DNA from 4 places in the Actinomadura geliboluensis genome. Region 4 is predicted to be linked to each of the others. Evidence: riboswitches for the same ligand, from Rfam matches in the RefSeq annotation. Region 4 holds a riboswitch; each other region holds the start of a gene.

Region 1 (7,085 bases), on a different contig from region 4:
GCACCGAGGGCTTCGACCCCGACAACCCCGACACGGCCGAGAACGCCAAGTTCACCTTCAAGGGCGTGCCCAAGCCCACCGGCGTCCCCGACAGCCCGCCCCCCATCGAGGACGCCGTCAACTTCAACAAGGACTGACGACACCCGGCGAGCGCACGCGAGGGCCCGCGACCGGAAACGATCCGGTCGCGGGCCCTTCCGCATGCGGCCCCGGGTGCCCTGCGCCCGGCGGGTCAGGCGGGCAGGGGCTCGCCGGTCTCCAGCAGCGACTTCAGGCCGGACGCGATCGCGGGCCAGCCCTGGCTGATCATGCCGCGCATGACGCTGCCGGGGTCGAAGCCGTCGTGCACGACGGTGAGCTTCACCATCTCGCCGAGCGGCTCGATCTCGAAGGTCACCTTGGAACGGGACTCGGCCTGCAGCTTGACCAGCACGTCCTCGCCCACCCCGGCGCCCTCCGCCCATTCCGGGGTGAAGCTGTGCCAGGTGTAGGACAGCCGGCGGCCGGGCTCGCACTCCAGCACGACCTGCTCGGGGTCGCTGGTGCGGCGGCCGCTCTCCTGCCAGGTCATCTCCGAGCCCGGCTTCCAGTCGGTCTCGAAGCCGACGCCCCAGTAGCGGCTCGTGAAGGCCGGGTCGGTCAGGGCCTCCCAGAGCCGCTCGGGCGTGGACTTGATGTAGGTCGTGTACACGAAGGCGTCGCTGCCGTCCATCGGCCCCTGCTCCAGTGCTGTCTTGAGATCGGTGAGCGCGTTGACGCGCTCCTGGTCGTAACGCCTGATCCAGCGCTCGGCGATCGCGTTGATCGGTGCGGCGTTGAGGTAGTGCAGCTTCTCCCGGCCGCGCCGCGCCGCCACCACCAGATGGGCGTCCTCCAGCACGGACAGGTGCTTGCTGATCGACTGCCGGCTCGTGCCGAGGCCCGCGCACAGCTCGCGCAGGCTCTGCCCGTTGCGCTCGTTCAGCCGGTCCAGCAGCTTGCGCCGGGTGGGATCGGCCAGCGCCCGGAAGACCTCGTCCATCCTCGCCGTCTCCCCGCTCCCGCTCGACCACCGCCATGATAGGCAACCGGAGGACTGCACTTCAACGCCGACGCGGGGGCCCGCCGCGCCCCTGCGGGACACCGCCGGGCGCCGCCCGCCGCCGGAAACCCGGCCACATGCGGTACTTGCGGAACCGCCCGTCCGATTTGAGCATGAACGGACGGAGGAGTGCATGGATGACCGAACCGAGCAGGCAGTCAGGCGCGTCATCGACGCGATGCGGCAGAACCTCGGCGAAAGGATCACCATCGACGACATGGCGCGCATCGCCATGTTCAGCAAGTTCCATTTCTGTCGCGTTTTCCGAGAATCCACCGGCATGTCACCGGTGAGATTCTTCTACGCGCTCCGATTGGCGGAGGCCAAGCAGCTGCTGGTCGGCACATCGCTGTCCATCGCCGACATCGGAACCCGTGTCGGATACGCCAGCACCGGCACTTTCAGCTCCCGTTTCAAGTCGACCGTCGGCGTCCCGCCGAGCGTCTACCGCGCGACGGGAGGGGACGCCGTCCGGGCGGCCGACGCGCTGCGCCGCCGGGCCCGGACCGGGCACACGACCATCCGCGGCGCGGTCTCCTGCCGGGACGCCTGGCACGGCGGCCCCGTCTTCGTCGGGCTGTTCCGGGAGGCCGTCCCGACCGGCCTCCCGGCCCGGTGCTCGATCCTGCCCGCGCCTGGCGCCTTCGCGCTGACGCACGTCCTGCCTGGTAGATGGCATGTCCTCGCCTACTCGCCCGCCCCGGGACCGGACGCGGCCGCCGAGGACGCGCTGGTCGGCGCCGCCGGCCCGATCATGATCAGGCACGGCACCGCCGTGCGGACGGCCGAGGTCCGGCTGCGCCCGCTCAGCCCCTACGACCCGCCGGTCCTGCTCGCGCTCACCGCCCCCGACGCGGCCCGCGAGCTGACGTCCTGACGTCCCGGCGCCCGGCGTCCCGTCCCCGCGATCGAGCAAGTGCGAAGAAGCACCGCCCAGAACGAGCCCGCATACTGAGAGCCGGATCACTCCCCTCCACTCGGAAAACCCCCGCGCACGGAAAAGACCCGTGCACCGAGTCCGCGCCGTGAATCGCTCACGCCCCCAGGGAATGACATGCCTCAAGATCAGAGCCACACCCTGCCCACGCCGCGCCCTGAAAAGGCGGCACCCGTGACGACCGGAACCTCCCTTTTCGTCACCGGCCATTTCCCGCGCCGCCGCGCGCTGATCATTCTGCTCAGCGCGGGCGCCGGATTCCTGCTGACGGTCGTCTGGTCGGCGAAGTTCGTCGACCAGACGATCGGGGACAACGTCGCCGGCACGCTCCTCGGCCATGACGCGAAGGGGACGCCGATCGCCGGGATCGCCGCCGGGATCGCCTTCGCCTTCGCGAGCGGGCTCGCCGGCTCGTTCACGGCCTGCAACGTGGCCGCGTTCAGCACGGTCGCGCCGCTGCTCGGCGGCACCGGCGGCCGGTGGGACCGGCTCGCCGGGACGCTCCGGCCGCTCGGCTGGATCGCGCTCGGCATGGTGACGGTGTCAGCCGGCTACGGCGCGATCGTCGGCCTGGCGGGCACCGGCATGCCGCAGTTCTCGACCGCCGAGAGCACCCCCGGTTCGCTGTCCGCGCGCAGCGTCCAGTCCATGGTGGTGTTCGGCGCGATCGGGCTGGCGATGATCTACATGGGGGCCGCCGCGCTCGGCGTCGTCCGCGACCCGTTCGCCCGGGTGGCGCGCCGCTTCCCCAACGCTCCGCTGGTCTTCATGGGCGCGCTGATCGGCGGGTTCCTGATCGGCCGCCCGTACCCGCTGTTCCGGCAGCTCTTCCGCGACGCGGCGGAGAGCCACAACCCGCTGTACGGGGCCGCCGCGTTCGTCCTCCAGTCGGTCGGCAACATCGTGATCATGGCGGTGCTGTTCCTGCTGCTCGCCCATCTCGCGGGCCGCCGGCTGAGCCGCTGGCTGGCCGCCGATCCGCGCCGCGTCGCGGTCCTGACGGCGTCCTCGCTGATCGTGGCCGGGGTCTTCAGCCTCCTCTACTGGGACGTGCGGCTGCTCGCCCGCCGGGAGATCATCCCGTGGTATCCGGTGGCCCCCTGGTCGTGACGCCGGACGGCCGCCGATGCGGGCGCCGCCCGGCGCCCGCATCGCTCGTCCGCAACCGCTTCCGGGCGGTTGAGCTGGGTATTTGATTTTGCTGGGGTTTGCCTTCGCTTGGTGATCCGAGTAGCTTGGCCCCCGCCAAGGCGCTCACCAGGCGTTCTTGTCCCACCTGGCACCGAGCCGGTGGGGGCGGCGCGCCCCACGCGTCGCCCGGCGGCACCTCCCATGCACGCCGCCCGCGCCCTGAACGGGCCCTACAACAGCAGCGCCGCTCTCTCTCGCAGCGGCACCCGCCGAGTCCGCCATAGCGCGGAGCCGGGGACCCACCCTCGTGCACTGGGGTGAATCGGCCGTTTCACAGGCCGTAGGGCGACTTCCACGTCCGAACCCGTCAGCTAACCCGGTAGGCGGCCCATGGAAGCAAGGAGTCCCCCTTGACAGGCAAGCACAGCACGGGCAATCACAACTCGGGCAACGACAGCACGGGCAAGAAGAGCAGGAAGCCGGGTCTTTTCGGGCTGAGCCCGCGCGCCAACGGCGCGATCCTCGGCCTCGCCGCGATCGGCGTGGCCGCGACGACCCTCCAGGCGACGGCCGGTTCGTCCGAGTCGGGCACGTCCGTCGCCTCCGTCCAGAGCATCCCCAAGCAGCGCTCCGCCGAGGCGGAGCCGCGCACGGACCCGGAGAAGGGCTCCGGGTCGTCCGCCAAGCCGGACGAGACCGACAAGCGCTCGAAGGTCATCGAGCTGGCGAAGACGTGGAACCCCCACAGCAGCCGGCGCGTGCCCTACAGCCAGACCGACTACCACAACGGCTACCGCACCGACTGCTCCGGCTTCGTGGCGATGACCCTCGGGCTCGCGAAGCCCGGGCCGAACACCGTCGGCCTGACGTCCTCGCGCTACACCGAGCGCATCAAGATGTCGGAGCTCAAGAAGGGCGACCTCGTGATGGACGCCGAGGGCACCAACACGACGCGCCACGTCGTCATCTTCGAGAAGTGGGCCAACAAGGCGCACACGTCCTACTGGGCGTACGAGCAGCGCGGCCGGTACGGCACCGACTACCGGACGCGCGACTACGGCCTCGACTCGGGCAGCGAGTACAAGGCGTACCGGCCGAAGAAGCTCAGCGGAGCTTGATGGCGACGCCGGCCATCCCGAGCTGCTCCCCCGGAGCGAGGTTGTCCGGGTCGACCGGGCCGTCGGGACGCCACAGGGCCGTGTAGGTCACACCGGGTTCGACCAGTTCGAAGTCTCCGAACTGGGCCTCGATCTCGGCGGGCGTGCGCGCCCAGCCCTCTTCCAGGTTCTCTCGTGTGATGCGGGCCAGCTCCTGTTGCTGGGGCAGGCCCGTGTCCACGAGGGACGTCATGAACAGGTGGCTGCCGGGCGCCAGGACGTCGCGGTAGGCGGCGACGACGCCGTCCACCACGTCCGGCGACAGGTAGTGCAGCATCCCGACCATCATGACGACGGCCGGGCGGGAGAAGTCGATGAAGCCGTCGACGGCGGGGTCCGACAGGACGGCCGCCGGGTCGCGGACGTCGCCGACCATCACCCGCGTGGCGTCGTTGTTGGCCAGGATCGCCCGCCCGTGGACGGAGACCAGCGGGTCGATGTCGACGTAGACGACGCGGGCGTCCGGGTTCTCGCGCTGGGCGACCTCGTGGGTGTTCTCGACCGTGGGCAGTCCGCTGCCGAGGTCGAGGAACTGGTCCATGCCGGCTTCCCGCGCCAGGTAGCGGACGCCCCGGACGAGCACCTTGCGGTTCTCGACCGCGGATTCGCGCAGGCCCGGGATCAGCGCGGCCGTCTGGTCGGCCAGCGCGCGGTCGGCGGCGAAGTTGTCCTTGCCGCCGAGGAGCGCGTCGTAGGCGCGCGCGATGGTGGGCTTGTCGAAGTCCAGCTCGGCCGGAGGCCACTCGTCAGCCATGCCGCCATCGTAGATCGTTACGCCCGGAGAGTGGGCCGAAATCCCCACTCTCCGGGCTTTTCGGTCAGGTGTCGCGCATCGCCCTGATCGACTCCTTCAGCGAACCGACCGTGGCCATGACCGCCGTCGGCTCGTACCCGCAGTGGGCCATGCAGTTCGCGCAGCGCGGGTCGCGCCCCCGGCCGTAGGAGTCCCAGTCGGTCTCGTCCAGCAGCTCCTGGTAGGTCTGCGCGTAGCCGTCCGACATCAGGTAGCAGGGGCGCTGCCACCCGAACAGCGAGTAGGACGGGATCGCCCAGGCCGTGCACGGGAAGTCGACCTTGCCCTCCAGGAAGTCCAGGAACAGCGGCGAGTGGTTGAGCCGCCAGCGCTTGCGGTTGCCGTCCGCGAACGCCTTGCGGAACAGCTCGCGGGTCTCCTGGACGCCGAGGAAGTGCTCCTGGTCGGGCGCCTTGTCGTAGGCGTACCCCGGCGAGATCATCATCTCGTCGACCTTGAGGTCGTCGTTGAGGTAGTTCATCACCTCGATGACGGTCTGCGGGGTGTCGGTGTTGAAGAACGTCGTGTTGGTCGTCACGCGGAACCCGCGCCGCTTGCACTCCTTGATGGCGGCCACCGCGTCCTCGAACACGCCGTCCTTGCAGACGGACGCGTCGTGGCGCTCCTGCAGACCGTCGATGTGGACGGCCCACGCGAAGTACGGCGACGGCTTGAACTTGTCGAGCTTCCGCGGGATCAGCAGCGCGTTGGTGCACAGGAAGACGAACTTCTTGCGCTTCACGAGCTCGCCGACCAGCTCGTCGATCTGCGGGTGCATGAGCGGCTCGCCGCCCGCGATGGACACCATCGGCGCCCCGCACTCCTCGATGGCGGCGACGGCCTGCTCGACCGGCATCCGCCGCTTCAGCGTGTCGGCGGGATGCTGGATCTTCCCGCAGCCGGCGCAGGCGAGGTTGCAGGCGAACAGCGGTTCCAGCTCCACGATCAGCGGGAACTTCTCCCTGCCGCGCAGCTTGTTGCGGAGGATGTAGCCCCCGATGCGGAGACTCTGGCGAAGCGGCATGCTCATTGTGTCCGGACCTCCTTTGGCAGGGTGAACTCGGTCGTCTCCACCGTGACCGTGTACTCCTCGACGTCGACCCGCCCGACGAGCCGTGTCATGAGGAGCCGTCCAGGTAGCGGCCGAGAGCGCTGATCGGGAACACCAGCCGGTACAGGTGGTAGTTGATGTAGAAGTCGCCGGGGAACCCGGTGCCGGTGAAGTTGTCCTCGTCCCAGTTGCCGTCCGGCCGCTGGTTCTCCACCAGCCACCGGACGCCCGCGTCCACCGCCGCGGAGCGCTCGCCGGCGGCGAGCAGCGCCAGCAGCGCCCACGCCGTCTGCGACGGGGTCGACTCGCCGCGCCCGATCCAGGACGGGTCGTCGTAGGAGCGCAGGTCCTCGCCCCAGCCGCCGTCCTCGTTCTGGTGCTGCTCCAGCCAGGCCACGGCGCGGCGGATCGCGGGCTTCTCCGGGCGGACCCCGGCCGCGATGAGCGCGGGCACCACACCGCCCGTCCCGTACACGTGGTTGGCGCCCCAGCGCCCGAACCAGGAGCCGTCCTCCTCCTGCGCCTTCAGCAGCCACACCACCGCGCGCTTCACCACGGTCGTCTCGGCGAGGCCCTCCTTGGCGAGCGCCTCCACGACATGGGCGGTGACGTCGGCGGACGGCGGGTCGATGACGGCGCCGAAGTCGCAGAACGGCAGCTTCGTGCACAGCTCGCGGGTGTTGTCGGCGTCGAACGCGCCGTAGCCGCCGTCCCGCGACGCCATGCCGTTCAGCCACCGGACGGCCCGTTCGATCGGCGCGTCCGCCTCCGGCAGCGACGTCCGGCGCAGCGCGAGGATCGCCTCGGCGGTGTCGTCGGTGTCGGGGTAGACGTCGTTGTCGAACTCGAACGCCCACCCGCCCGGCGGCAGGCCGGGCCGGCGCACCGACCAGTCCCCCGGCCCGCGCACCTCCTCCCCGAGCACCCAGTGCGCC
Region 2 (7,085 bases), on a different contig from region 4:
ACCGCCCCGGCGCCGCCGGCGGCGAGCACCACGCGGCCGCTGAGCGCGCCGGGTCGCAGGCGGCGCGGGCCGTCCTCGGCCATGGTGAGCGCGCGGTGCGCTGTGAGCGCGGGGACGCCAAGGGCCGCGCCGACGTCGAAACTGACCTCGTCCGGCAGGGGGACGGCCTGCTCTGCGGGCACGACGGTGAACTCGGCGGCGGTTCCGGTGGGCCGTCCGGCGGCGGCCATGAACAGCCAGACCCGCTGCCCGATCCGGCTCCGGTCGACCCCGGCGCCGACAGCGTCGATCACGCCGGCTCCGTCCAGATGGGGCGTGACCTCCGGGAACTTCAGGGGCGCGCCGGAACGGGCCTGCCAGTCGGCCGGGTTGACCCCGGAGACGGCGACCCGGACACGGACCTCGCCAGGGCCAGGCTCGGGCACATCGCGGTCGACGAGTTGGAGGACGCCGGGGCCGCCGTTGGCGCGGTAGATGATCGCCTTCATGGTCCGTCCTAGCCGATCGGGACTTCGCTGGAGCGGGACTCGACGGCGTCGAGGGCGGCGCGGGTGGCCCGATCGAAGGCGATCTCACGGACCGCCATGTTGGCCACCAGGTGGGCGGGGTCGGCCGTGCCTGGGATGAGCAGCACGTTGGGGGCGTGGTGCAGCAGCCAGGCGAGGCCGACCTGGGAGGGCGTGACGCCGAGCGACTCGGCCGCGGCGTGGACGGCCGGCTCATCGGTGACCTTGGGCAGGCCGGGAAAGGCCCCGCCGAGCGGGAAGAACGGCACCCAGGCGATGCCCTCGGACGTGCAGAGAGCCAGCATGGCCTCGTCGTCACGGGAAACGACGCTGTAGGCGTTCTGCACGCAGACGATGCCGGCCGGGAGGGCGCGGCGCAGGTTGGCGAGGCTGACGCTGCTCAGGCCGATCGCTCCGATCTTGCCCTCGTCGCGGAGGGCGATCATGACCGCGAGCTGATCGTCGAGGTCGACCACCTGATCCCCGGTGGGACGCAGCCCGGGGCCGGTGTCGAGGCGGCGGAGGTTGACGACGGGGAGCTGCTCGACGCCGAGGCCGCGCAGATTCTGCTCAACGCCGGCCCGCAGTTGTTCGGGCCGCTGCGCGATTCGGAGCGGCAGGCGTCCTGCCGGGTCGGGCTCGGCGCCGACCTTGGTGACGACGAGCACGCCGTCCTCGGGCCGCAGGGCTTCGCGGATCACGGCGTTGGCGAAGCCGAAGCCGTAGAACTCGGCGGTGTCCACATGGTCCACGCCCAGCTCGACCGCGCGGCGCAGCAGCGCGACGGCGTCGCCGGGACGGTCGCGCAGGCGCTCGAGCTGGGCCGCGCCGTAGCCGACGCGGGACACGGTGCGTCCCGCGAACGAAGCGGTCGCCGGGCTGGCCTCACGTTCATCAGGTGTCTCCATGCCCTGCACCGTACGAACATCAAATGACAGATGTCAATATCTGTCATCCGAACTACGTAGGCGGCCGACAGGCTGACAGGCTGACAGACTTTGACATCCGTCAGTCCGTTGCCGTACGTTCGCGCCCGTAGAGGGACGGGGAGATCTGATGCGCGCAGGCCCGCTCGACGCGGAGACGATCGTGTCAGCCACCGAAGAGGTGCTGCGCCGCCACGGTCCGGAGAAGACGACCGTGCTCGATGTCGCGCGGCTCCTAGGGGTGAGCCACGGCAGCGTGTACCGCCACTTCCCGTCCAAGGCGGCGCTGCGCGAGGCCGTGATCCGGCGCTGGCTCGACCGGGCGCGCGACCAGCTCACCGCGACGGTCCGGGCCTCGGGCCTGGCCCCGCCCGACCGGCTGCACCTCCTGCTCACCACCATGTTCACCACGAAGTGGACGAAGGCCCGCGAGGACCCGGAACTCTTCGCCACCTTCCGGGTGCTGGCAGCGGATCACAGCGCAGTCTCGTCCGCCCATGTCGACTTCCTGCTCGCCGAGATCCGCGCCATCATCGCCGACGGCATCACCGACGGCACCTTCACACCCGGCGACCCAGACGGGATCGCGCGCGCCGTCCTCGATGCGACCACGCGCTTCCACGACCCGATCCACGCCGCAGAGTGGCACTCCCCCGAGACCGAAGCGGAGTCCGAAGCCGTCATCTCACTCATCCTCAACGGCCTCCAAACCCGCTAACCCCCGCACCGACCCGCGAAACGGCTGGTTCCCTCGGAAGAGGTAGATCGGCGAAACCCGAGGCCGGTGAGTGCTTTCTGCCTGTGGGGCGCTTGCGAGGGGTCCGGGGGCGTTTCGGGCAGTTCGCCATCGTTGGTGCTCACTTGCCCCCCGGGCGCGTGCGAGGGGTCCAGGGGCGCCTCGGGGGTCGGTTGGCCGGGGGTCGGTCGGCCGGTGGGGTTGGCCCGGGGGGGTTGGCCCGGGGGGTTGGCCGGGGATCGGTCGGCCGGGAGGTTGGCCGGGGATGGGTTGGCCGAGGGTGGGTTGGCCGAGGGTGGGTCGGCCGAGGGGTGGGTCGGCCGAGGGTGGGTCGGCCGAGGGGTGGGTCGGCCGAGGGTGGGTCGGCCGAGGGTGGGTCGGCCGAGGGGTGGGTCGGCCGAGGGTGGGTCGGCCGAGGGGTGGGTCGGCCGAGGGGTGGGTCGGCCGAGGGTGGGTCGGCCGAGGGTGGGTCGGCCGAGGGGTGGGTTACATGGTGAAGGCTTCTATGAGGGTCCAGATGGCGAGGCCGGCCATGCACAGGCCGCCGATGCGCTGGACGGTCTTCAGCGGGACCCTGTTGGCGATGAAGCGGCCCGCCAGGAGGGCCAGGGCCGAGACCGACATGAGGGCGGCGGCGGAGCCGATCGCCGTCGGCAGCCATCCGTTGGTGGCGGCCAGGTTGGCGGTGGTGATCTGGGTCAGGTCGCCCCACTCGCTGATGAACACGGCCGTGAAGGCGGCCACGTAGGACGGCCAGAACCGGGTGACCCTCTGGCCGGCCTTGTCGTCCTCGTCGTCGTCCCCTCCGCCGCGCATCAGCACGATGGCGCCGAAGGCGAACAGGGCGGCCGACACGAGCTTGACGGCCATGCCCGGCAGCAGGCTGAGCAGGCTGCCGGCCCCCACGGCGATCGCGACGTGCACGATGAACGCCGTGGACGTGCCGAACCACACGTAGAGCGGACGCATGCGCGTGCCCATGGCCAGTGAGGCGAACATCGTCTTGTCGGGCAGCTCGGCGAGGAAGATCAAGCCGAACGCGGTGAGAATCGCGAGCGGGTCCAGGGTCATGGGCGGTGCCTTCTTACGGGGCCGGGCCGCGGACTTCGGCCGGCACCCTGGCGGGCGACGGGAGGACCACTCGGCCCGGCACGATCGGACGGCCCGCACGGTCGTACGGGCCACGTCATGCCGTGGCCGAAGGTCTCGTCCACCCCTTCGCGGGGCCCGATGGCCGGGACGTCCAAGGATGTCCAGCGTGTCGACCAGCGGTATTACAGGACTACTCCCCTTCGCCGGGCCCCAGTGTAGCCAACACATCCGGCAAGGCATTAGACCGGCGCGGCAAAGGAGCCGTCCCTGAATGGAAGCGTCCCCGTCACCCGGGAACGGGTGACGGGAACGCCGGTCGGGGGAAGCGTGTCAGGCGACGCGGACGCCGCCGGCGAAGGGCCGTCCGGCGAGCGGGCTGATCTTGACCACGTCGCCGGTCTGCGGAGCGTGGACCATCTTGCCGTTGCCGATGTAAAGCCCCATGTGGTGCAGGTCGGCGTGGAAGAACACCAGGTCGCCGGGCCTGAGCTGTGACATGGACACGTGCGTGCCCGCGTTGTACTGGGCGCCGGTGTAGTGCGGGAGGTTGATCCCGACCTGGGCGTAGGCGTACAGGGTCAGGCCGGAGCAGTCGAAGCCCTTGATGTTGGCGCCCTGCGCGGTGCCGTAGGACGGGCCGGACGCGGTGCCGCCGCCCCAGGAGTAGGGCACGCCGAGCTGGCTCAGGGCGGCTCGAACGGCGGTCATGGCCTTGGCCGAGGCGCCGCCGGGGTCCACGTTGGGGATGGGCCCGCCGTTGCCTCGGATGGGCGTGCCGACGCCCAGCTTGGCTTCGACCTTCTTGAGCCTGGCCTGGAGCTCCTTGCGCTTCTTCTTGGCCTCGTCGGTGAGTTCGCGCACCTGCTTCGCGCGCGCTTCGGCCGATTTGCGGGAGCGCTCGGCGGCCTGCATGGTCTGGAGCAGGTGGGCGACGCGGTCGCCGTCCTGGCGGGCGAAGTAGTTGAGCGTGGCCGACCGGTCAAGGACGCTCTGCGGGTCCTTGGCGGAGGCGAAGGCGACGGCAGGGTCCGCTGGGCCGTTCTTGTAGCTGTCCGCTGCGAGCTTGACGATCCTGGCGCGGGCGTCGTCCAGCGCCTTCTTCTGGCGGGCGGCGTTGCCCTCGGCCACCTTGGCGGCGCGCTGGGCCTGCTTCAGCCGCTCGCGCAGGCCGTTGTACTGCTCGCTGAGCTTCTCGGCGTCGTCCGCGAGCTTCTTCTGCTGCGCGGTCAGCTCCCGGCGGGACGGCTCGGGCTCGGCGGAGGCGGGCGCCGGTGCGAGGAGCGCCGCGGCCACGGCGGCCGATATCGCCCATGCCGTGACGGTTCGGGGGGTGCGGGTGCGGCGTTTCGGCGTGCCGATGACGGCAGCGCGTCGCTGCATGCGGTCGTCCTCCTCTGTGCCGCCTACCGGGTCAGCTGACGGGTTCGGGCCAGAGTCGCCCTACCGCCCCGCGAAGGGAGCGGATTCACCCCGGTGGAGATCGGGTCCCCGGTTCCCGGGCCGATGGGCCACGGGATTCGGCGTCGCCATCGCCGCCCCCGGCGGGGGCTCGTCACGGTGGCTCCTACGCAGCGTAGGAGATAGCCGCCTCATTCGCCACTCAAGCCGCGGATTACGGCAAACGTCCCAGACGCATCAGCAGAGCAGGGCCAGCCGACCGATCGCGAGAGCCGCGCCCGCGAGAGGCACCGCGACCGCCGCCGCCACGAACACCGGCGCCACCACCCGGAACGCCCCACGCGGCTTCACCTGCTCACCGGCCTCCAGCCGCCGCACCCGCGCCGCCAACGCGTCCATCCCCGCCCCGACCGCCCCCAACTCTCCACACGCGCCGAACGAGCCGGTCTCGACAACCACACCGCAAACGTCACGGGTTCCAGGCCCGCATGGCATGCCGCCCGCTTCACGCGACCCGGTCGCGGCGAGCGAGCCAGTCGCGTCGAGCGAGCCGGTCACGTCGAGCGAGCCGGTCACGTCGAGCCGGCCGGGCGCGGCGAGCGGGCCGGTCACGTCGAGCCGGCCGGGCGCGGCGACCACTCCGCCAATGTCGTGGAGTTCGGCTGTGTAAGGGGCGCCGGTCACTTCGGATGAGGGTTGTGAGCCTGTTGCTGCTAGTGAACCGGGCGGGTTGGGGGTGCCTGGTGGTGAGGCGAGTGTGTGTAGGGCTTTGACGAGGGTTCGGGGGCCGTGGGTGTGCGCTGCTGTGTCGTCCGCTGCCATTTCGAGTAGTAGCGGTAGCCGTGCTTTGGCTCGGCGGACGGTTGGTAGCCAGGGGAGGAGGGCGTGCGCCAAGTCCAGGACGAGCAGCAGTGCATGGTGGCGTTGCCGGAGGTGGGCTCGCTCGTGTGCGAGGACGGCTCCGAGTTCGGCGGCGCTCAGTGCGTCCTGGGCTCCCGTGCTGACCACGATCGCGCGGCGGCGCGCGGACAGGGAGTAGGCCACGGGCACCGGGTGGTCGAGTACGAGGACGTCCGCGTGCCGGGTGTGCTGGCGGGCGACGAGGCGCAGCATCTCCCAGTGGCGGCGGCGGTGCCGCAGGGCCCGGACCAGGCGCGGCACCCCGCGGGCCAGCCTCGTCCCGCACGCCGCCAGTAGGACCAGGCTCGCCACGGCCGCCGCGATCATCGCCTGGGTCTCGTGGTGGGGCAGGCAGTCGCGCAGCAGCGTCAGCAGTCCGTGTCCGGGCCCCGGGGGCGAGATCAGCGCGACCGCGACGACTCCGGCGCTGGCGATGACGGTGCCCGCGAGCGCGGCCGTCCAGCAGGCGACCGCCGTCCGTGGGCCGAGGGCGCCGGCCCGGATCCGATCGAGGACCGGCCCGGCCAGGCACCCCAGCAGGACCGCCGAGGCGACGAGCGCGCCGACCAGGACGATCACGGCGTCACGCCTCGTCGCCGTCGGACGTCCGGCGGCGCAGGGCGTCCAGCAGGTGGCGGGCGTCCTCGGCGGGGACGCTCTCGGCGAAGCGGGCGAGGATCGCGCCGTGGTCGGGGGCGTCGGTCAGCGCGTCCAGCATCAGTTCGACGGCGTACTCCTCACGCGCCCTGGTCGGGCCATAGCGGAAGGCCGTCCCGTCCTGGGTGCGTTGTAGGAGCCCCTTCTGTGCGAGGCGTTCGGCCACGGTCTGGACGGTGTTGTAGGCGAGCGCCTTGTCGGAGTCTTCGTTGAGCTTCGCGAGGAGTTCTCGCACCCGCAGTGGTTCGGGTGCCGCCCAGAGGACGTCCATGATGGAGCGTTCGAGCGACCCGCCCAGTCCGGCCACGCGCTCACCTCCGTCCTGCCCACATTGTGCCGGAGCACCGGTGCGCCGGGTCAGTGGTGGTACTGGTGCACGACGGCGTGGCCCTTGCCTCGGCCGATCATCCACCGGTTCACCGGCGTGGTGACGATGAAGGCGAGCAGGAACGCTATGGCGAGCGCACCCCAGAACAGGGGGTCCGCCAGGCCGGCGTCCATCGCTCCCGGGATCGCCACCATGGCCGCGTTGTCCAGCACTTCCATGACCGCGATCGAGACGGTGTCGGCGGCCAGCGCCACGCCGAACGCGGCGCGCAGCGTCAGCCCCGCCTTGAGGACGCCGCGCATGGTCAGGGCGTACCCGAAGACGAACGCGAGGAAGACCGCCAGGACGATCGTGGCCACGTTCGACCACCCCAGCGCCGTCCCGATCACCATGCCGAGCACCTCGCCGATGGCGCAGCCGGTCAGGCAGTGCAGCGTCGCCTGAGCCGCCATCCCCCACGACACCGACCCGGCGCCCCCATGCCCGTCCGCATGACCGCCCGCATGACCGCCGTGCTCGCTGGGCCCGCCATGTCCCGCCGC
Region 3 (7,085 bases), on a different contig from region 4:
GGGGGCCGACTCCGAGGGGCCGCCGGACGCGGCGGGCTCCTTGCCCTGGTAGCCGTGCAGCAACTGGATGACCTGCTGACGCACCCGGTTCAGATCGGCGCCCAGCTTCACCAGCACCTGGGCGGCCACGCCCTCGCCCTCACGGATCAGGCCAAGGAGGATGTGCTCGGTGCCGATGTAGTTGTGGCCGAGCTGCAGCGCCTCACGCAGCGACAGCTCCAGCACCTTCTTGGCACGCGGAGTGAACGGAATGTGCCCCGACGGCGCCTGCTGACCCTGGCCGATGATCTCCTCGACCTGCTGCCGCACCGCCTCAAGACTGATACCCAGGCTCTCCAGAGCCTTCGCGGCGACACCCTCACCCTCGTGGATCAGGCCAAGGAGGATGTGCTCGGTACCGATGTAGTTGTGGTTGAGCATCCTGGCCTCCTCCTGAGCCAGGACGACAACACGCCGCGCGCGGTCGGTGAACCTCTCGAACATCTCGTCGCTCCTCACAGAGCGGTTGGGCAGAGTCCGGAACGTCCGGAACTGTCCTTCCGCATGCTAGCCCGCCCCGAGGAGGCCGCCCGGTGCACTCCCACCAGGAGACGTTCCCCAGCTAAGCGCTGTTCAGTCTCATCCAACTACCGCATCGGTGCGTCATGTTCCCGCTACGCCGCAAGCGAACGGGGGCTTTCCGCAGGTCGATCGGGGCGCGGGGCGAACCTCCCGAATGGGGCCGGAGTTCCGCCCGCGCCGCCTCTGTACCGCGCGGTGTCCGGGCCGAACCCCATTACGGCTACGCCACAAGCGAACGACTCCGCGGAAGCGAACGGCCCGCCTCGCTAACGGAGACGGGCCGCGGCGGGCGAGCGGCTCAGTTGGCCGCCTCGTACTGCTCGATCACGTGGGCCGGGATGCGTCCGCGCTCATTGACCTTGATGCCATTGTTCTTGGCCCAGGCGCGGATCTCGGCGCTGCGTTCCCGGCTGGACGCGCCGCGTTGCCGGCGGCGGCGCGAGACCGTGCCCGCCTTGCGGGACTTCTCCACGAACGGCTGCAGCGATTCCCGCAGCTTCGTTGCGTTGGCGCCACTCAGGTCGATCTCGTAGGAGGCGCCGTCGATCGAGAACGCTACGGTCTCGTCCGCCTCGCCACCGTCGAGGTCGTCGACGAGAAGCACCTGAACCTTCTGTGCCATGGGGACAGACCTTTCGGCTGGAGCAAACTTCAATCGGTTGACAAAGATATACCGAGAACTCCGCGGATGACAATTCCAGCACTCCCGATGAACCGGCACTGGGATCGAAGTCCCCTTCCGCCGGTGACCGCGCGTAATCGGCCTCGTCGTTTCCGGAGCGTCGGCGGGACGCACGAGGACCGGTGACGGCCCGGCATCCCCTAATTTGCGGGCACCGGGACGCGGGCCGAGGTTTTCGCGGCGTGACCAGTGTCACTGCGGACCACGCTGACCTGGGCGGGCGCGCACGCTTTGGCCCGGGTTTGCACGGCTCGGGGTTCGGGGTTTGCGGGAGCTCCGGCTTTCGGACGCGGGAGCCGCTCCGGACGGAAAGTCCCTGATCGGACCTTAACAGGCGGTGCACTCCGGCACCGCCGCCAACGATTAACGCTGACGTAACGGCGCTAACCGGCCCGCCCGCCGCGAATCATCGAGCGCCCCGCCGTCCGGCCCGGGGGCGGGAGCCCGCCGGGGACCAGGGACGACGCCGGACGGCCGCGGGAGAACGCCTGAAGCCGCACGGAACCGCGTATGGGCGCACAAGGGACCGGTATGCGGACGGGTATGCGCGGGAGATCAGCCGGCAACGGAATGCACAGATCATCGCCCTGACCCGGGGATGTGGAGAGATAACCGGGTCGGGAGCCGGGCCGAAAATCGGTTCCGGCGGGGTGTGAGCGGAAGTCGCCGAGCGTGATCCCCGGCGAACCGCGCCGCGCATGGTTCAGCCAGGGAAATCAGGTGATTGTGGCACAATCCGACCGCCCGTTGTCTACTTCAACAACCGCCCGGCCGGGATCCCCGGGGCGAACGCCGCCCTGTCCGCCCCACGGCGCGCATGGGCCCGGGAAAGTCCGTTCCGGGTGAGACCCTGTCCCATCCAGAGTAAGTCCAGTACCGCTAAGAAGCGACACCGCAGGCGGCACGGCAAGGGGCGGCCGAAGGGGCATTCAATCCGGAGGCGGCATCCGGGACGAGACAGATCCCCGCTCGATTCAGGGCCGTAACCGGAACGAGCTGGGATTGACCCGGCCAAGCCCGTGCGTCCGAAACAGACCCGGCCATCTCTCCGCAAAAGCATGTAGAAGGCAGCGAATACCCTCGTGCTGCGATGCATCCGGACGCGTAACCAGGGATCAAGGCGCCGGGAGCGTGCCCGTACGCGCGCGAGTGGCCCTCAGAAGGCCGGGGAATCGGGCGTCCCGCGCTTTACCACTAGCGTCCCCGCGAGCCTGTCATGGACGGCCTGGCGGCGAGTCCCCTCGAAGATGACACCGGCGTTCACGACCCAGAAGACGCTCGCCAGCACACCGGCCACGGGAATCGGGCGGATCGCGATCGGCAGCGAATAAACCGCCGCCCGGAGAACGCACTGCAGAACGCCGGGCCGGGCGCCGGCCTCCACCCGCTCAGGGAGCCCCTCGGCGGCCGTCTCCGCGCTAGTGGCCTCCGGCGCGCCCACGGGAGCGGGCTCGGGCGAGGGAGGGGCTGAGACGTCCTCGGGCGTCCCTGCCTCCGCGGGCACGGCGGGCTTCGCGGCGGGTACGAACCCCGGCACGGACGCCGGGAGGAAGCTCACTCCGCCGTTGGCCGTAGCACCCGACTCCGCCGCACCCTGGGCGTCGCCAACGCCCCCTGCGGCCTCTTGGCCCGCCCTGGCGCCCGATAGGGCGGATGTTCCCTCCGGCAGGGCGGTGACGACCTCTATGCCCGCGAAGCGCTTGCCGAGCGTCCGGCCCCAGAGGGCGAGCTGGACCGCCTCATACAGCAGCATGCACCCCGCCACGGCGGGCGGGGCGACGACGTCCACCATGTGCCCGGACACCAGTTCGCGGACGACGACGATGACGGGCACACCGACGATGAGCGTGTCGACCACACGCGCGAGCAGGCGCTGCCCCGGGTCGGCGAGGAAAACCGCCATCGCGGACTTACTCCGCGTACTCGGTGTACTGGTCGTCGCCGTACTCCTCGTACGTGCCTCGCTCGTCGATGACCAGCGTGCCGGCGAAACGGTCGTGCAGCGCCTGGTGCAGAGGCTGGTCCCAGATCGCCCACAGGTAGGCCATCAGACCGCCCACCCAGACAAGCGCCATCCCGTACGCGGCGTACTCCCACACCATCACCGCGAGGACCAGGAAGAAGAAGACACCGACCTGGTAGCCGACGTGGACGATCCCAGCGCGCCAGATCGCCTGCGTCGTGCTCATCGGCTCGCCCGCAGGACGGGCCTGCACGATGCCCAGGCCCAGGATCCGCTTGCCCAGCGTCCGCCCCCACATGGACAGCTGGACGGCCTCGTAGAGGAACGGCAGCACGGACATGACGAAGAACAGGGTGAAGATGATGGGCCAGTTCCAGATGCCGCCCTCTTCCTCGTCGTTGCCGCCTTCACCGCCCAGGCCGAACGCGGCGACCGTCACGGGCAGGATGAGCGCGAACCCGAAGACGGCGACGAGGGCGTTGTCGATGACCCTGGCGCCGGCCCTGCGGTGAATGGGCGCCAGTTCCATCTCGCTGCCGTGGGAGCCGCCGTAGGAGCCGTGGGGGTCGCCATAGGAGCCTTGGGAGTCGCCGTACTGGTCGTAGGACGGCTCGTAGGAGCGCCCCCAGTCCTGCTGAGGTTGCTGGGGCTGCTGCCACTGCTGCTGTGGCTGCTGCTGGTGCTGTGGCTGCTGCTGCCACTGGGGACCTTGGTACGGGGGCGGGGGACCGTAGGCACCCTGGCCCTGCGGCGGTTGGTAACGCCGTCCGCGGTGGGGGGAATCGCTCATTTGGGGCAGTCCTCCAGGCGAAGCAACATCCGGGTGTTGCCCAACGTATTCGGCTTGACCCGGTCGAGGTCCAAGAACTCTGCCACGCCTTCGTCGTAAGAGCGGAGAAGCTCCTCATACACCTCAGGCGACACCGGTGTACCGAGGATCTGCTCGAAGCCGTGGCGCGCGAAGAAGTCCACCTCGAAGGTAAGGCAGAACACCCTCCGCACGCCGAGTTCACGCGCCGTCTCCAGCAGCCGGGCGACGATGCGGTGGCCGATGCCGCGTCCGCCGTACCCCTTGTCCACCGCGACGGAGCGGACCTCCGCGAGGTCCTCCCACATGACGTGCAGGGCCCCGCAGGCCACGACGCGCCCAGGCGTCCCTCGCTGGACGTCCTCGGCGATCCAGAACTCCTGGACGTCCTCGTACAGCTTGACCGTCGACTTCTTCAGCAGGCGTCGCCCCGACCCGGCGTACAGATCGACCAGCCTGCGGATCTCCTGAACATCGGCGGTACGGGCACGCCGGATCACGACCTCCACAAACAGGCGAGATTATCGAACACCGGACCTTGCCGAACGTCGGCGTGCGCATACGCGTGGTGAGCACAGCAGAAGGGTGACTAGATAAAAGCGACTAGATAGGCCGCTCGGGCCTCTGGAAAGTGACCCAGAACACATCGCTCAGCGCCCCCGGAGGCCGCCGGTGGAAGCGCGCCCCGCCCGTCCGACCTGCGACTTCTCAGGATCTGGTTGGCATCCAATCCGCATTCCGTTAGTGTCCATCGCTGACATCGGCCACCCGCAGAACGGAGGCCGAACCGCCGAGTCCACGGGCCGCGAACCAGCGCCCCGGGGAGCCGGGGACCCACTTTCGGAGCGTTTCCGGGGATTGCCCCGAAGCAGCGGCCGGCAGGGGTGAATCCGCAGCGCCGCGGCCTGGCCCGCGCACGCTCGCGGACGGGCTGCTCCGGCCCCAACCCGTCAGCTAACCCGGTAGGCGGTCGAGGAGAGGAGAACTCGTGCAGCACTCGCGGTCTGCTTCCCTTCGACGCTTCCGCGGCCGCGCGGTCACCGTGGCCGGCGCGCTCGTCGCGCTGACGGCCGCTCCGCACACCGTCGCCGTCGCGCACGCCGATCCCGAGCCGTCCACCAAAGAACTCCGCTCCCAGGCCTTCAAGCTCGCCGACCAGCTGGAGCAGCTCACCGAGCAGTACAACGGCCTGAAGGTGAAGCTCGCGCAGTCCAAGCGCGCCGCCGAGGTCGCCACCGAGAACGCCGAGCGGCAGGAGAAGTCGCTCCAGGCGATCCGGCAGAAGGTCGGCACCCTCGCCGCGACCAGCTACATGCAGGGCGGCTCCGATCCGACGGTCTCGTTCGTCGCCTCCCAGGACCCGCAGGCCGTCCTCGACCAGGCCGCCACCCTCAACTACTTCGCCAAGCGCGACAGCACCAAGGTGCTCGGCCTCATGCAGGCGATGCAGGCCGCCCAGCGCGCCCGCAAGTCCGCCGAATCGCGCGCCGCGCAGGTCAAGCAGCTGCGGACCCAGCTCGACGCGCAGCGCAAGAAGGTCACCGACGCCTACGAGAAGGTCCGCGGCACGATCGTCAAGCGGGACCCGTCCCAGCTCGCGAAGCTCCCCGTCATCGGCACCGGCAAGGCCGCGCAGGCGCTGCGGTACGCGATGGGCAAGCTCGGCCGCCCGTACGTCTGGGGCGCCTCCGGGCCGAGCACCTTCGACTGCTCCGGCCTGACGATGTGGGCCTACAAGCAGGTCGGCATCAACCTGCCGCACTACACCGGCAGCCAGTGGAACGCCGGCACCCACGTGTCCCGCAGCCAGCTCCAGCCGGGCGACCTCGTGTTCTTCTACGCCGACCTGCACCACATGGGGATGTACATCGGGGGCGGCAAGATGATCCACGCGCCGCACACCGGCGACGTCGTGAAGATCGCCTCCATGGACGGGCGGCCCTTCGCGGGCGGCGTCCGCGTCGCCTGACCCGGCCCACGCTCGGTCCGGGACGCCTGGCTCCCGCCACCGAAGCGCGTGCGCTCGCGAGCACGGGTGTGCGCAAGGCTGAGTGGGTGTGCGCCTACTCCGCGAATGTGCGCATGACTGCGGAGGTGCGCATGACTATGGGATCCATGGGGGGTTGAACGCCGTCCGCGGCGACGCCACCTGCAGGGACCTACCTGCCAGGGCGCCGGCGCCGCCGCTGCGGGGTCGGACGGAGTTCGGTTCGCCGCCTGGATCTCTCGGTGACGCTCGCCCGTCCCCTGGCGAGCGTCGGGGGGTGAAGCCGGCTAGATGAGCTGCCTCCGGGCCGCCCACACCACGGCCTCGATAGGAGTGTTGACCTCCAGCCGGTCGCAGATCGTCCGCAACCGGCGCCGCAAGGTCCGTGCGCTCAGCTCCAGCTTGCGTGCCGCCACATCGGCGGTGACACCGCTCGCGATCTGGGCGAGCAGCCGGATCTCCTCCTCGCTCAGCCCGAAATCGTCGGTGCCACGACGTGCGAGTGTGGCTGTTTCCACTCCGTCCTCCCTCGTCCGTGGTGATGACCGCGGGGATGCAGCCGTCCGCTGCACAGGCACGGGTTGGGCCTCGATCTGTACGCGCGTTGGGTTGCCGGGTCCGGAGCCCTCCGGACTTAGATCATCGGGTTCCTTTGCTGTCTCACGAGCTTGGCCGGAGGTGGCCGCCTGGCCGATTGCGGGGTCGTACGGGGGAACTCCGGGTGACGATTCACTCGTTGGTCGTCCGAGGGAGACGGGATGAGATCGCCAGCCATCCGCATCCGGCCCTCCTCGTCGGACTCGCCGCGTCTTGCCGCTGAGCAAGATCGTGAATCGTTTCAAGCTACGCTTCGGCTCGGAACGCTAGGCGGCCGGATCCGGCCCGTCAAGCGCTGCCCAAATGCGGTATGCGTCCGATCGGCGACGTTCCGTAGTCGCTCGATTCGCTCTGTACCGCGCATAACTCCACTACCTGGGGAAACACTCCTGGGTCGGGACGAGGAGCGAGTTGCCACAGACCAGTATTCGTGAGGTCGCGAGGCGGGCTGGAGTCTCAGTTGGGACCGTTTCGAATGTCCTAAACC
Region 4 (7,085 bases):
CAACCTCAGCTACCGCGGCGACCCCGTCGAGGTGACGGGCACCAGCCGGAAGCTGGAGCCCGACAACGGCTGGGGCTTCTGGCAGGTCGGCTGGAACGACTGGGTGAAGGGCGGGGCGCTGAAGCGGCCGGTGACGACCGCACCGCGCCCTGATGCGGCGACCCTGTCCGCGCAGCAGGGGCAGGGCGCCCAGCCGAAGGCACCGCACAAGCAGGGCGCCGAGGGCAACTGACGCGCCCTCAGCGGAGCGGCGGCGGAACCGGGACGCGGTTCATCCGGGCCCAGTCGCGGGCCATCGCGATCCGGTCGGGCCCCGCGGGGTGCGTCATCCACAGGACGCGCTCCGCGGCGTCGGGGCTCAGATCGGAGATGTTGCGCACCGACAGTTCGTGCTGCATCGACACGAAGGTCGCCGGGTCGCGGGTGAGCTGGAGGGCGTGCGCGTCCGCGCGGGCCTCGATGTGCCGGCTCACCAGGTTCTGGACGGGGGCCGAGACCTGCGTCCCGGCCGCCACGAGCGCGAGCACCAGCGCGACGGTGCGCGGGTCCGCCGCCGCCCGCCCGCGGGACGCGTCCCCGGGCGGGCCGCCGGGATCGACCCCGGCGCGCCGCAGGAGCCGCGGAGAGGTCATCAGGAGGTACAGCAGGCACAGCGCCCCGGCCACGCCCAGCGCGCCCACCAGCGTCCCCCACAGGACGTCATTGCGCTTCGCGTGGCCGAGCTCGTGCCCGACGATCGACTCGATCCGCGGGCGCGGCGACTTCAGCAGCGTGTCGTACAGGACGATCCGCCGCGTGGAGCCGAACCCGGACACGTAGGCGTTCAGCGACGTCGTCCGGCGTGAGGCGTCGGCGACCAGGACGTCCTTCACCGGGACACCGTCCCGCTGCGCCATGGCGAGCAGGTCGGTGCGCAACTGCCCCTGCGGCAGCGAGTGGAACTTGTTGAACACCGGCTCGACGGCGATCGGGTAGATGAACGACACGAACACCACGAGCGCGAACCCGCCGGCGGCGGCGCCCGTCCACCAGTAGCGCGGGAACCGCCGTACGACCGCGTACAGGAGCAGCAGCGCGACCGTGTAGATGACCCAGCTGACGCCGAGGGACTTCAGCTGGTCGACGAGCCACGCGGACCAGCTCTGCGTCGACAGCCCGTACCGGCGCAGCACCGACTCGTGCCAGATGTCGAACGGCAGCCCTGCCAGGCGCAGCACGGTGATGAGGACCACCGCGGCGAGCGCGATCTTGAGGGGGCGGCGGCGGGTGCGGGCGGTGACCCGGCCGATGAGGCGGGCGCCGAGCGGGGTGAACCCGAGGGCCAGCACCACCGCGAGCCCCACCAGCAGCCCCGCGTAGGCGGGCGGGTTCACGGCCGAGTCGAACGCCCTGGACCGGGCGATCTCGGCGGGGGAGAAGTCGAGCGCCGGGTCGGCCTTCACATGCCCGCCCGGGACGTGCCCCGGCAGCGGGTTCCACGGCGTGGTCAGCGCCAGCACGGCCGCCACGGCCGCGAACAGCACCCCGGCGGCAACGGCGGCGGCGACCCGAGGCCGCCGCATCCCCGCGCCGTCGTTCTCGGCCGGGTCTCCATCAGCTCGGCCCCCACCCACCCCAGCCTCGCCCACGCCCTCCGACCCGCTTCGCTCAGTCGTGTTCTTTGTGGGGGGACGACCCCCCACACCCCCCGACTCGCTCCGCTCAGTCGTGTTCTTTGTGGGGGGACGACCCCCCACGCCCCCCGCATCGCTCCGCTCAGTCGTGTTCTTTGTGGGGGGACGACCCCCCACGCCCCCCGACTCGCTCCGCTCACTCATGCGAGCTCCTTCTTCACGTATTCGCGCCACAGGGCGGTGAAGCGGTCCCGGCCGAGGCCGAGCACGTCGCGCAGCGCGGCGGCCTCCGGGACGCGTCCGGCGGCCCGGTAGAGCCGCACGAGCGTCGCCTCACCGTACCGGTCGGCGACCATCCGGCACGCGAGCCAGGACTCCTGGTACGCCTGGGACAGGCGCGGGGAGCCGCCCGCGAAGGCGGCCGCCGCGGGCAGCGCGGCCGGGAGCCGCCCGGCGGCGACCTCGCGGCGCAGCTCGCCGGCCGCCGACCGGACGCTGATCTTGACGCGCCGGTAGCCGACGTAGTCGGCGAAGCCCTCGATGAGCCACAGCGGGGTCCGCCGGTCGCGGGCGCCGCCGGTGGCGACATGGGTCAGCTCGTGCGTGAGGACGACGTCGCGCCCGAGGCCGTTGAGGCGGCCGAAGGTGCCGGGGGAGACGATGACGCGGTCCTCGCCGCGGCCGGTGCCGCCCGCCGGCGCGACGGTGGCGAGCGCGGCGATCTCGCCGAGGCTCTGCCCCGGGCCCGCGAGCGCGGACGCCAGGCCCGCGTCGGCGGGGACCAGCGCGACGACCCGCTGCGCCCAGCCGCGGCCGACGACGCCGGTCACGACCGGCACGGCGGCGTCCAGGCGCGCGGCGATGCCGTCGAGGCCGGTGGTGTCGCCGATGACGAGGCTGCCGCGGCCCTTGACCACGGTCAGGGGCCCGCCGTCCCAGATCTCGGCGTCGTCGGTGAGGCCGCGGGACGTCCCGTCCCCGGCGATCGTCCAGGTGCCGGAGCCGGGGGCCATCGCGAGGTAGCGGGTGCGGGCGACGTGGCCCTTGTCGAAGCCCCGCAGCCGGTAGCGCACCTCGACGCGCAGGACGGCGCCGTCCTCGGACGCGGCCTGGACGTCGACGGCGCGTTCCTCCCAGCCTTCGAGGGGCAGCCTGCGGAGGTTGTCGTACATGCGGGACTGGGCGTCCTGGAACGTCTCGGGCGCGTCCCCGACGGTGGCGAGGAAGGCGAAGCGGTCGCCGGTCCGCACGGCCCGGGCGCGGTTGGCGAGGACGGTCCCGGCGGCGTCGAGGCTGAAGGGCCCGGCCGCGCGCGACGCGCCGTCCCGGGCGGCGCGGGCCTGCGGCGCCGCGCCGGCGCCGGCCCGCGCGCCGAGGAGCCCGGCGCCGCCCGCGAGCAGCGCGGCGGTCCCGCCCGCGCCGAGGACCAGGGCCCTGCGCCGCGTGACGGGACCGCCGTGCCGCGGGCCGTCCCGCTCGGGGGCGTCCCGCTCCGGATCGTCCTGGTCCCGAGCGTCCTCCATGCGCGCGATCCTATGCAGCCCGCGCCGCCGGGGAGGCCGTCACGACTTGTAGTCGGGGTATCCGTAGCCGACGATGTCGGCGGCGGAGCGCACCTTGACCTTGACGGCGTTGCCGGTGTTGCCCTCGACGGTCTGGACGGTGCCGTCGCCGACCTTCTTGATCACCATGCCGACGTGCCGGATGTCGGTGACCTTCTTGCCGCCGTCCCAGGCGAAGAAGACGATCGCGCCCGGCTTGGGCTCGGTGCCCCAGCGGCCGTGCTCCTGGAACCAGCGGGCGTGGGCGACCGTCCAGGCGTCGCTGCCGATCTGGTCGGTGAAGCCGATCTGCTCGCCGACCCAGGAGACGAACATGTCGCACCAGTTCGCGTCGCTGTAGCCGCCGAGCGAGCCGCCGTCGCGCGCGAGGGTCTGCTGCGCGCGGGAGGTGCTCATGTACCACTGCTGGAACTTGGTCTCGCCGCCGTCGTCCTCCTTCACGCCCACCTGGGACCGGGCGAGCGCGATGGCCTGATCGGCGGTGGGCCGCGAGGCCGCGGCCTGCGGTCCGGCGGCGGCCGGCTCCGGCTCGCCCTTCGCGGTCTTGCCGGGGGACGGCGCGGACGGCTTCGGCGTCTTGGCGGCCTTGCCGCTGCGCCCGCCCTTGGAGGCGTCCTTGGACGAGTTTCCGGACGAGCCCTTGTCCGCCTTCTTGGCGACGGCGGCGTCGGCCGCCGTGGTCGCCGCCGGGGCGGAGCCGAACGGCAGGACGGACGCCTGGGCGGTCACCGCGGCGGTGCCGAGTACGGCGGCGCCGACGAGGACGCCGCCGGTCGTCCGCCAGGGGAGGGACAGGGGGCGCGCCTTGCGGTGCTTGCCCGGGATCTTCTTGCGATGTGCGCCTGGCACGGGGGGTCTCCTCGACTTCCATGCCGCCTACCGGGTTAGCTGACGGGTTCGGGCGTGGAAGCCGCCCTACGGCCGCCCTTGGGCAGGCCGATTCACCCCGATGTGATGGGACTGGATGGGTCCCCGGCTCCGCGGACGGCGCGCCGGCGCGGCCGCGGACTCGGCGGTGACGTGCCCGCCATCGGGCACGCCGGTTCGGATGGGGAGCGCTCGGCGGGCGGGGCCCGCGGAGCGCAGGGGGTCCGGGCGTGGCCGCATGATGGGCGGCCACGCCCAGGTAACGCTGCGGAATCTCTCCTTCGCTCTTCCAGACGCCTACCGGGTTAGCTGACGGGTTCGGGCGAGGAAGCTGGCCCTACGGCGGGCTCCACCGGAACGGGGCCGGGAGAGACGCACCGATTCACCCCGGGTGCCGGAATGCCCGTCCGGGAGGACTCCCGGACTCCGGCGATGTGGTTCCCCGGTTCCGCGCTGCGGCGGATTCGGCGCTGCCGCTGCGCTCCTGGGGGCGAGATGGGGCCCGGCGCGGGACCTGTCTCCCGCGTGCGAACGAGCGGCGCCTGATGTTGTGCACGGACGACCGTCCCGTTGAAGGGGGGACGTCCGGGGAGGCTGACCCGGATGGACCGCCGTGGCCGCGCTCTCAGCGCCATGCCGCTGCGGGCGTGCGCACGGTGGGCCGGGCCGGCCGCGGTCCGCGTGCGGACCGCTGCGGCACCCTGAGGGCGCCGCGGGGACGGCGCGTGGGCCGTGCCGTCCCGAGGGGGTGCGGCGCGTGGCTCGCGCCGCCGTCACGCGGCGGACTGATGCGCCGCGTGGGGCCGCGGCGCCTGGTGGGCGTCGCGTGACCACGGCGTCTGGAGGGCGCCGTGAGTGAGGACAACGTACCAAAGCCCCAAGAGAAGGCAAACCCCCCCAAAATTAACAACGGACCAGGTCAACCCTGGTCCGTTGTCGGGGGGAGCCGTTCCGCGCCCCTGTGGCGGGGCGCGGCGGGACGCGTCAGGGGCGTCCGGCGCCGTAGTAGTTGCTCAGGTAGTAGCCCGAGGTGATGCTGACGACCTCGACGTTCTTGCCGGTGCGCGGGGCGTGGATCATCTTGCCGCCGCCCACGTACAGGCCGACGTGGCCGAGGCTGCTGAAGAAGACCAGGTCGCCCGGCTGCAGGTCGCTCTTGGCCACCCGCTTGGTGGCGGCGTACTGCGAGTTGGTGGTGCGGGTGATGCTGACGCCCGCCGCGGCCCACGCCTTCATGGTCAGGCCCGAGCAGTCGTAGGAGCCCGGGCCCTCGGCGCCGTACTGGTACGGCTTGCCGAGCTGGGCGTAGGCGAAGTCGAGCGCCGCGCGCGGGGCGCCGCTCGCCGGGCCGGTGTAGGTGCCGCCGGTCGGCCCGCCGCCGGAGGACGACGACGAGCCGCCGCCGAGCCGCCGGACCAGCGCCTTCTGCTTCTCGACCTGCTTGTCGAGCTCGACCTTCTTCTTCTTCAGCTCCGCCTGCTTCTGCTTCACCTCGTCGTAGGCGGCCTTGGCCTGCGACTGCTCGCGGCGGAGCCGCTGCGCGGTGGCGAGGAACTGGGTGAGCTGGGAGCTGCGCTCGTGCGACAGGTGGGAGAAGACGGCCGCCTGGTCGAGGATCGACTGCGGGTCCTTGCTGCCCACGAAGCCCGTCACGTCCGTGGAGTCGCCGTTCTTGTAGGCGGCGGCCGCCATCTGGGCGATCTTGGAGCGCTGCTGCTCGAAGGTGGCCTGCTCCTCCTTGCTCGCCTTGGTCGCCGCGTCGTACTTCTTCTTGGCGACCTTGAGCTTCTCCCGGTTCTGGTTGTACTTCTCGACTTCCTGGTCGAACTGCTCGCTCAGCTTGTCGAGCTTCTTCTGGGCCTGGGCCTTGGTCGGCCTGGGGTCGGCGTGCGCCACCACCGGGGGGGAGACCAGGGCGGCGGTCACGGTCAGGCAGGCGGCGGCCGCCAGGCGGCGGGAGGCGCCTCTGCTCGCGGGGCCGCCCCTCCGGTCACGCTCGCGTGCCGGTGCCCCGATGAGATCTTTGGCCACGGTCGGATTCGCCCCTCTCGTCCACGACGTCAGCGGACGACATTAGCGAGGGGCAACAACCGTCACAACCGATTCGTCACTCTTTGATGGAGATCGACGGGCTACGTCCACTTTCCGTGAGGGGCAGGTCACGGATTGCGACCCGTCCCTTATCGCGGCCTTAAACCGTCCTTAACCGGTGGCGCCCGGTCAGGACCGGCCGAGCCGGCGCAGCAGCAGCGTGGACGGGCACGGCCGGGCGTCGGCGCGCCGCGCCGCGTCGGCGACCTCGCGGTCCGAGGACACCACCACCACGGGACGGCCCGGCGGCTCCGCCTGCACCAGCTCGCCGATCAGCTCGTCCGCGGTCTGCCCGGGGGCGCTGAACTTCACCCGGACGCCGCGCGGCGCCGCGATCGCCACCGGCGCGTCCAGCTCCGCGCCGTCGAACACGCAGGTCACCTCGGCGCGGGTCTGCGCGGCCAGCCCGCCGAGCCCGGACACGAGCCGGCTGCGCTGGTCCGACAGCGGCAGCTCCCCGTAGCCGGTCTTCGTGACGTTGTAGCCGTCCACGATCAGGTGCACCTGCGGCAGCGCCAGCAGCCGGTCGAGCAGCTGCGGGTCGCTGTCGGACAGGGCCCGGCCCGGCAGCGTGCGGTGCGCGAGCCGGTCCGGCTCCAGCCCGCCGACCACGTCCGCCGGCCGGACGATCGTCGCGGGCAGCGCCAGCTCCCGCCGGACGCCCTGCGCCGCGTCCACGAGCGTGTCGAGCAGCATCCGCAGCCGGACGTCGTCGACGTTGCGCCCCTCCCTCGCGGCCCTCTTGGCGGCCTCCGCGGCCGTCTCCGCCCGCTCGGCACGGGCGCGCAGCTTGCGCACCTCCTTCTCCGCCGCGGCGGTCGACTCCCCGGCCGCGGCCAGCCGCCGCTCGGCGTCCGCCACGACCGTGTCCGCGCGCTCCTCCGCCGCCCGGTACCGGGTCCGGGCGTCGTGCAGCTTGCGGCGCAGCTCGGCCACCTCGGCCTTGACCTCG

Evidence for each region. A riboswitch is a leader RNA that binds a small molecule or an ion and turns the genes downstream of it on or off. The one in region 4 is predicted to bind cyclic di-AMP.
Region 1: it holds a riboswitch for cyclic di-AMP, as region 4 does, so the genes downstream of both, ACGFI1_RS16330 (hypothetical protein) here and ACGFI1_RS02515 (CHAP domain-containing protein) in region 4, are expected to answer to the same signal.
Region 2: it holds a riboswitch for cyclic di-AMP, as region 4 does, so the genes downstream of both, ACGFI1_RS30370 (C40 family peptidase) here and ACGFI1_RS02515 (CHAP domain-containing protein) in region 4, are expected to answer to the same signal.
Region 3: it holds a riboswitch for cyclic di-AMP, as region 4 does, so the genes downstream of both, ACGFI1_RS22530 (C40 family peptidase) here and ACGFI1_RS02515 (CHAP domain-containing protein) in region 4, are expected to answer to the same signal.

What each region holds. Positions count from the first base shown of each region.
Region 1 is NZ_JBICUA010000004.1:418,632-425,716, forward strand. Features, by position in the region: gene ACGFI1_RS16310 (ATP-dependent Clp protease ATP-binding subunit) at 1-137, shown strand, start outside; gene ACGFI1_RS16315 (ArsR/SmtB family transcription factor) at 233-1,021, opposite strand; gene ACGFI1_RS16320 (helix-turn-helix domain-containing protein) at 1,215-1,958, shown strand; gene ACGFI1_RS16325 (hypothetical protein) at 2,193-3,128, shown strand; cyclic di-AMP (ydaO/yuaA leader) riboswitch at 3,407-3,550, shown strand; gene ACGFI1_RS16330 (hypothetical protein) at 3,560-4,267, shown strand; gene ACGFI1_RS16335 (SAM-dependent methyltransferase) at 4,254-5,060, opposite strand; gene hpnH (adenosyl-hopene transferase HpnH) at 5,125-6,129, opposite strand; gene shc (squalene--hopene cyclase) at 6,218-7,085, opposite strand, start outside.
Region 2 is NZ_JBICUA010000010.1:279,938-287,022, forward strand. Features, by position in the region: gene ACGFI1_RS30350 (NADPH:quinone reductase) at 1-488, opposite strand, end outside; gene ACGFI1_RS30355 (aldo/keto reductase) at 497-1,414, opposite strand; gene ACGFI1_RS30360 (TetR/AcrR family transcriptional regulator) at 1,563-2,150, shown strand; gene ACGFI1_RS30365 (TMEM165/GDT1 family protein) at 2,655-3,239, opposite strand; gene ACGFI1_RS30370 (C40 family peptidase) at 3,591-4,640, opposite strand; cyclic di-AMP (ydaO/yuaA leader) riboswitch at 4,646-4,793, opposite strand; gene ACGFI1_RS30375 (M56 family metallopeptidase) at 4,896-6,137, opposite strand; gene ACGFI1_RS30380 (BlaI/MecI/CopY family transcriptional regulator) at 6,142-6,522, opposite strand; gene ACGFI1_RS30385 (DUF4396 domain-containing protein) at 6,573-7,085, opposite strand, start outside.
Region 3 is NZ_JBICUA010000006.1:517,136-524,220, forward strand. Features, by position in the region: gene ACGFI1_RS22505 (ATP-dependent Clp protease ATP-binding subunit) at 1-483, opposite strand, end outside; gene ACGFI1_RS22510 (histone-like nucleoid-structuring protein Lsr2) at 860-1,183, opposite strand; gene ACGFI1_RS22515 (RDD family protein) at 2,400-3,146, opposite strand; gene ACGFI1_RS22520 (RDD family protein) at 3,154-3,996, opposite strand; gene ACGFI1_RS22525 (amino-acid N-acetyltransferase) at 3,993-4,523, opposite strand; cyclic di-AMP (ydaO/yuaA leader) riboswitch at 4,793-4,999, shown strand; gene ACGFI1_RS22530 (C40 family peptidase) at 5,003-5,983, shown strand; gene ACGFI1_RS22535 (LuxR C-terminal-related transcriptional regulator) at 6,289-6,519, opposite strand; gene ACGFI1_RS22540 (LacI family DNA-binding transcriptional regulator) at 7,010-7,085, shown strand, end outside.
Region 4 is NZ_JBICUA010000001.1:531,475-538,559, reverse strand. Features, by position in the region: gene ACGFI1_RS02530 (L,D-transpeptidase) at 1-232, shown strand, start outside; gene ACGFI1_RS02525 (M48 family metallopeptidase) at 240-1,562, opposite strand; gene ACGFI1_RS02520 (hypothetical protein) at 1,814-3,136, opposite strand; gene ACGFI1_RS02515 (CHAP domain-containing protein) at 3,176-4,024, opposite strand; cyclic di-AMP (ydaO/yuaA leader) riboswitch at 4,041-4,165, opposite strand; cyclic di-AMP (ydaO/yuaA leader) riboswitch at 4,322-4,522, opposite strand; gene ACGFI1_RS02510 (C40 family peptidase) at 5,027-6,073, opposite strand; gene ACGFI1_RS02505 (NYN domain-containing protein) at 6,263-7,085, opposite strand, start outside.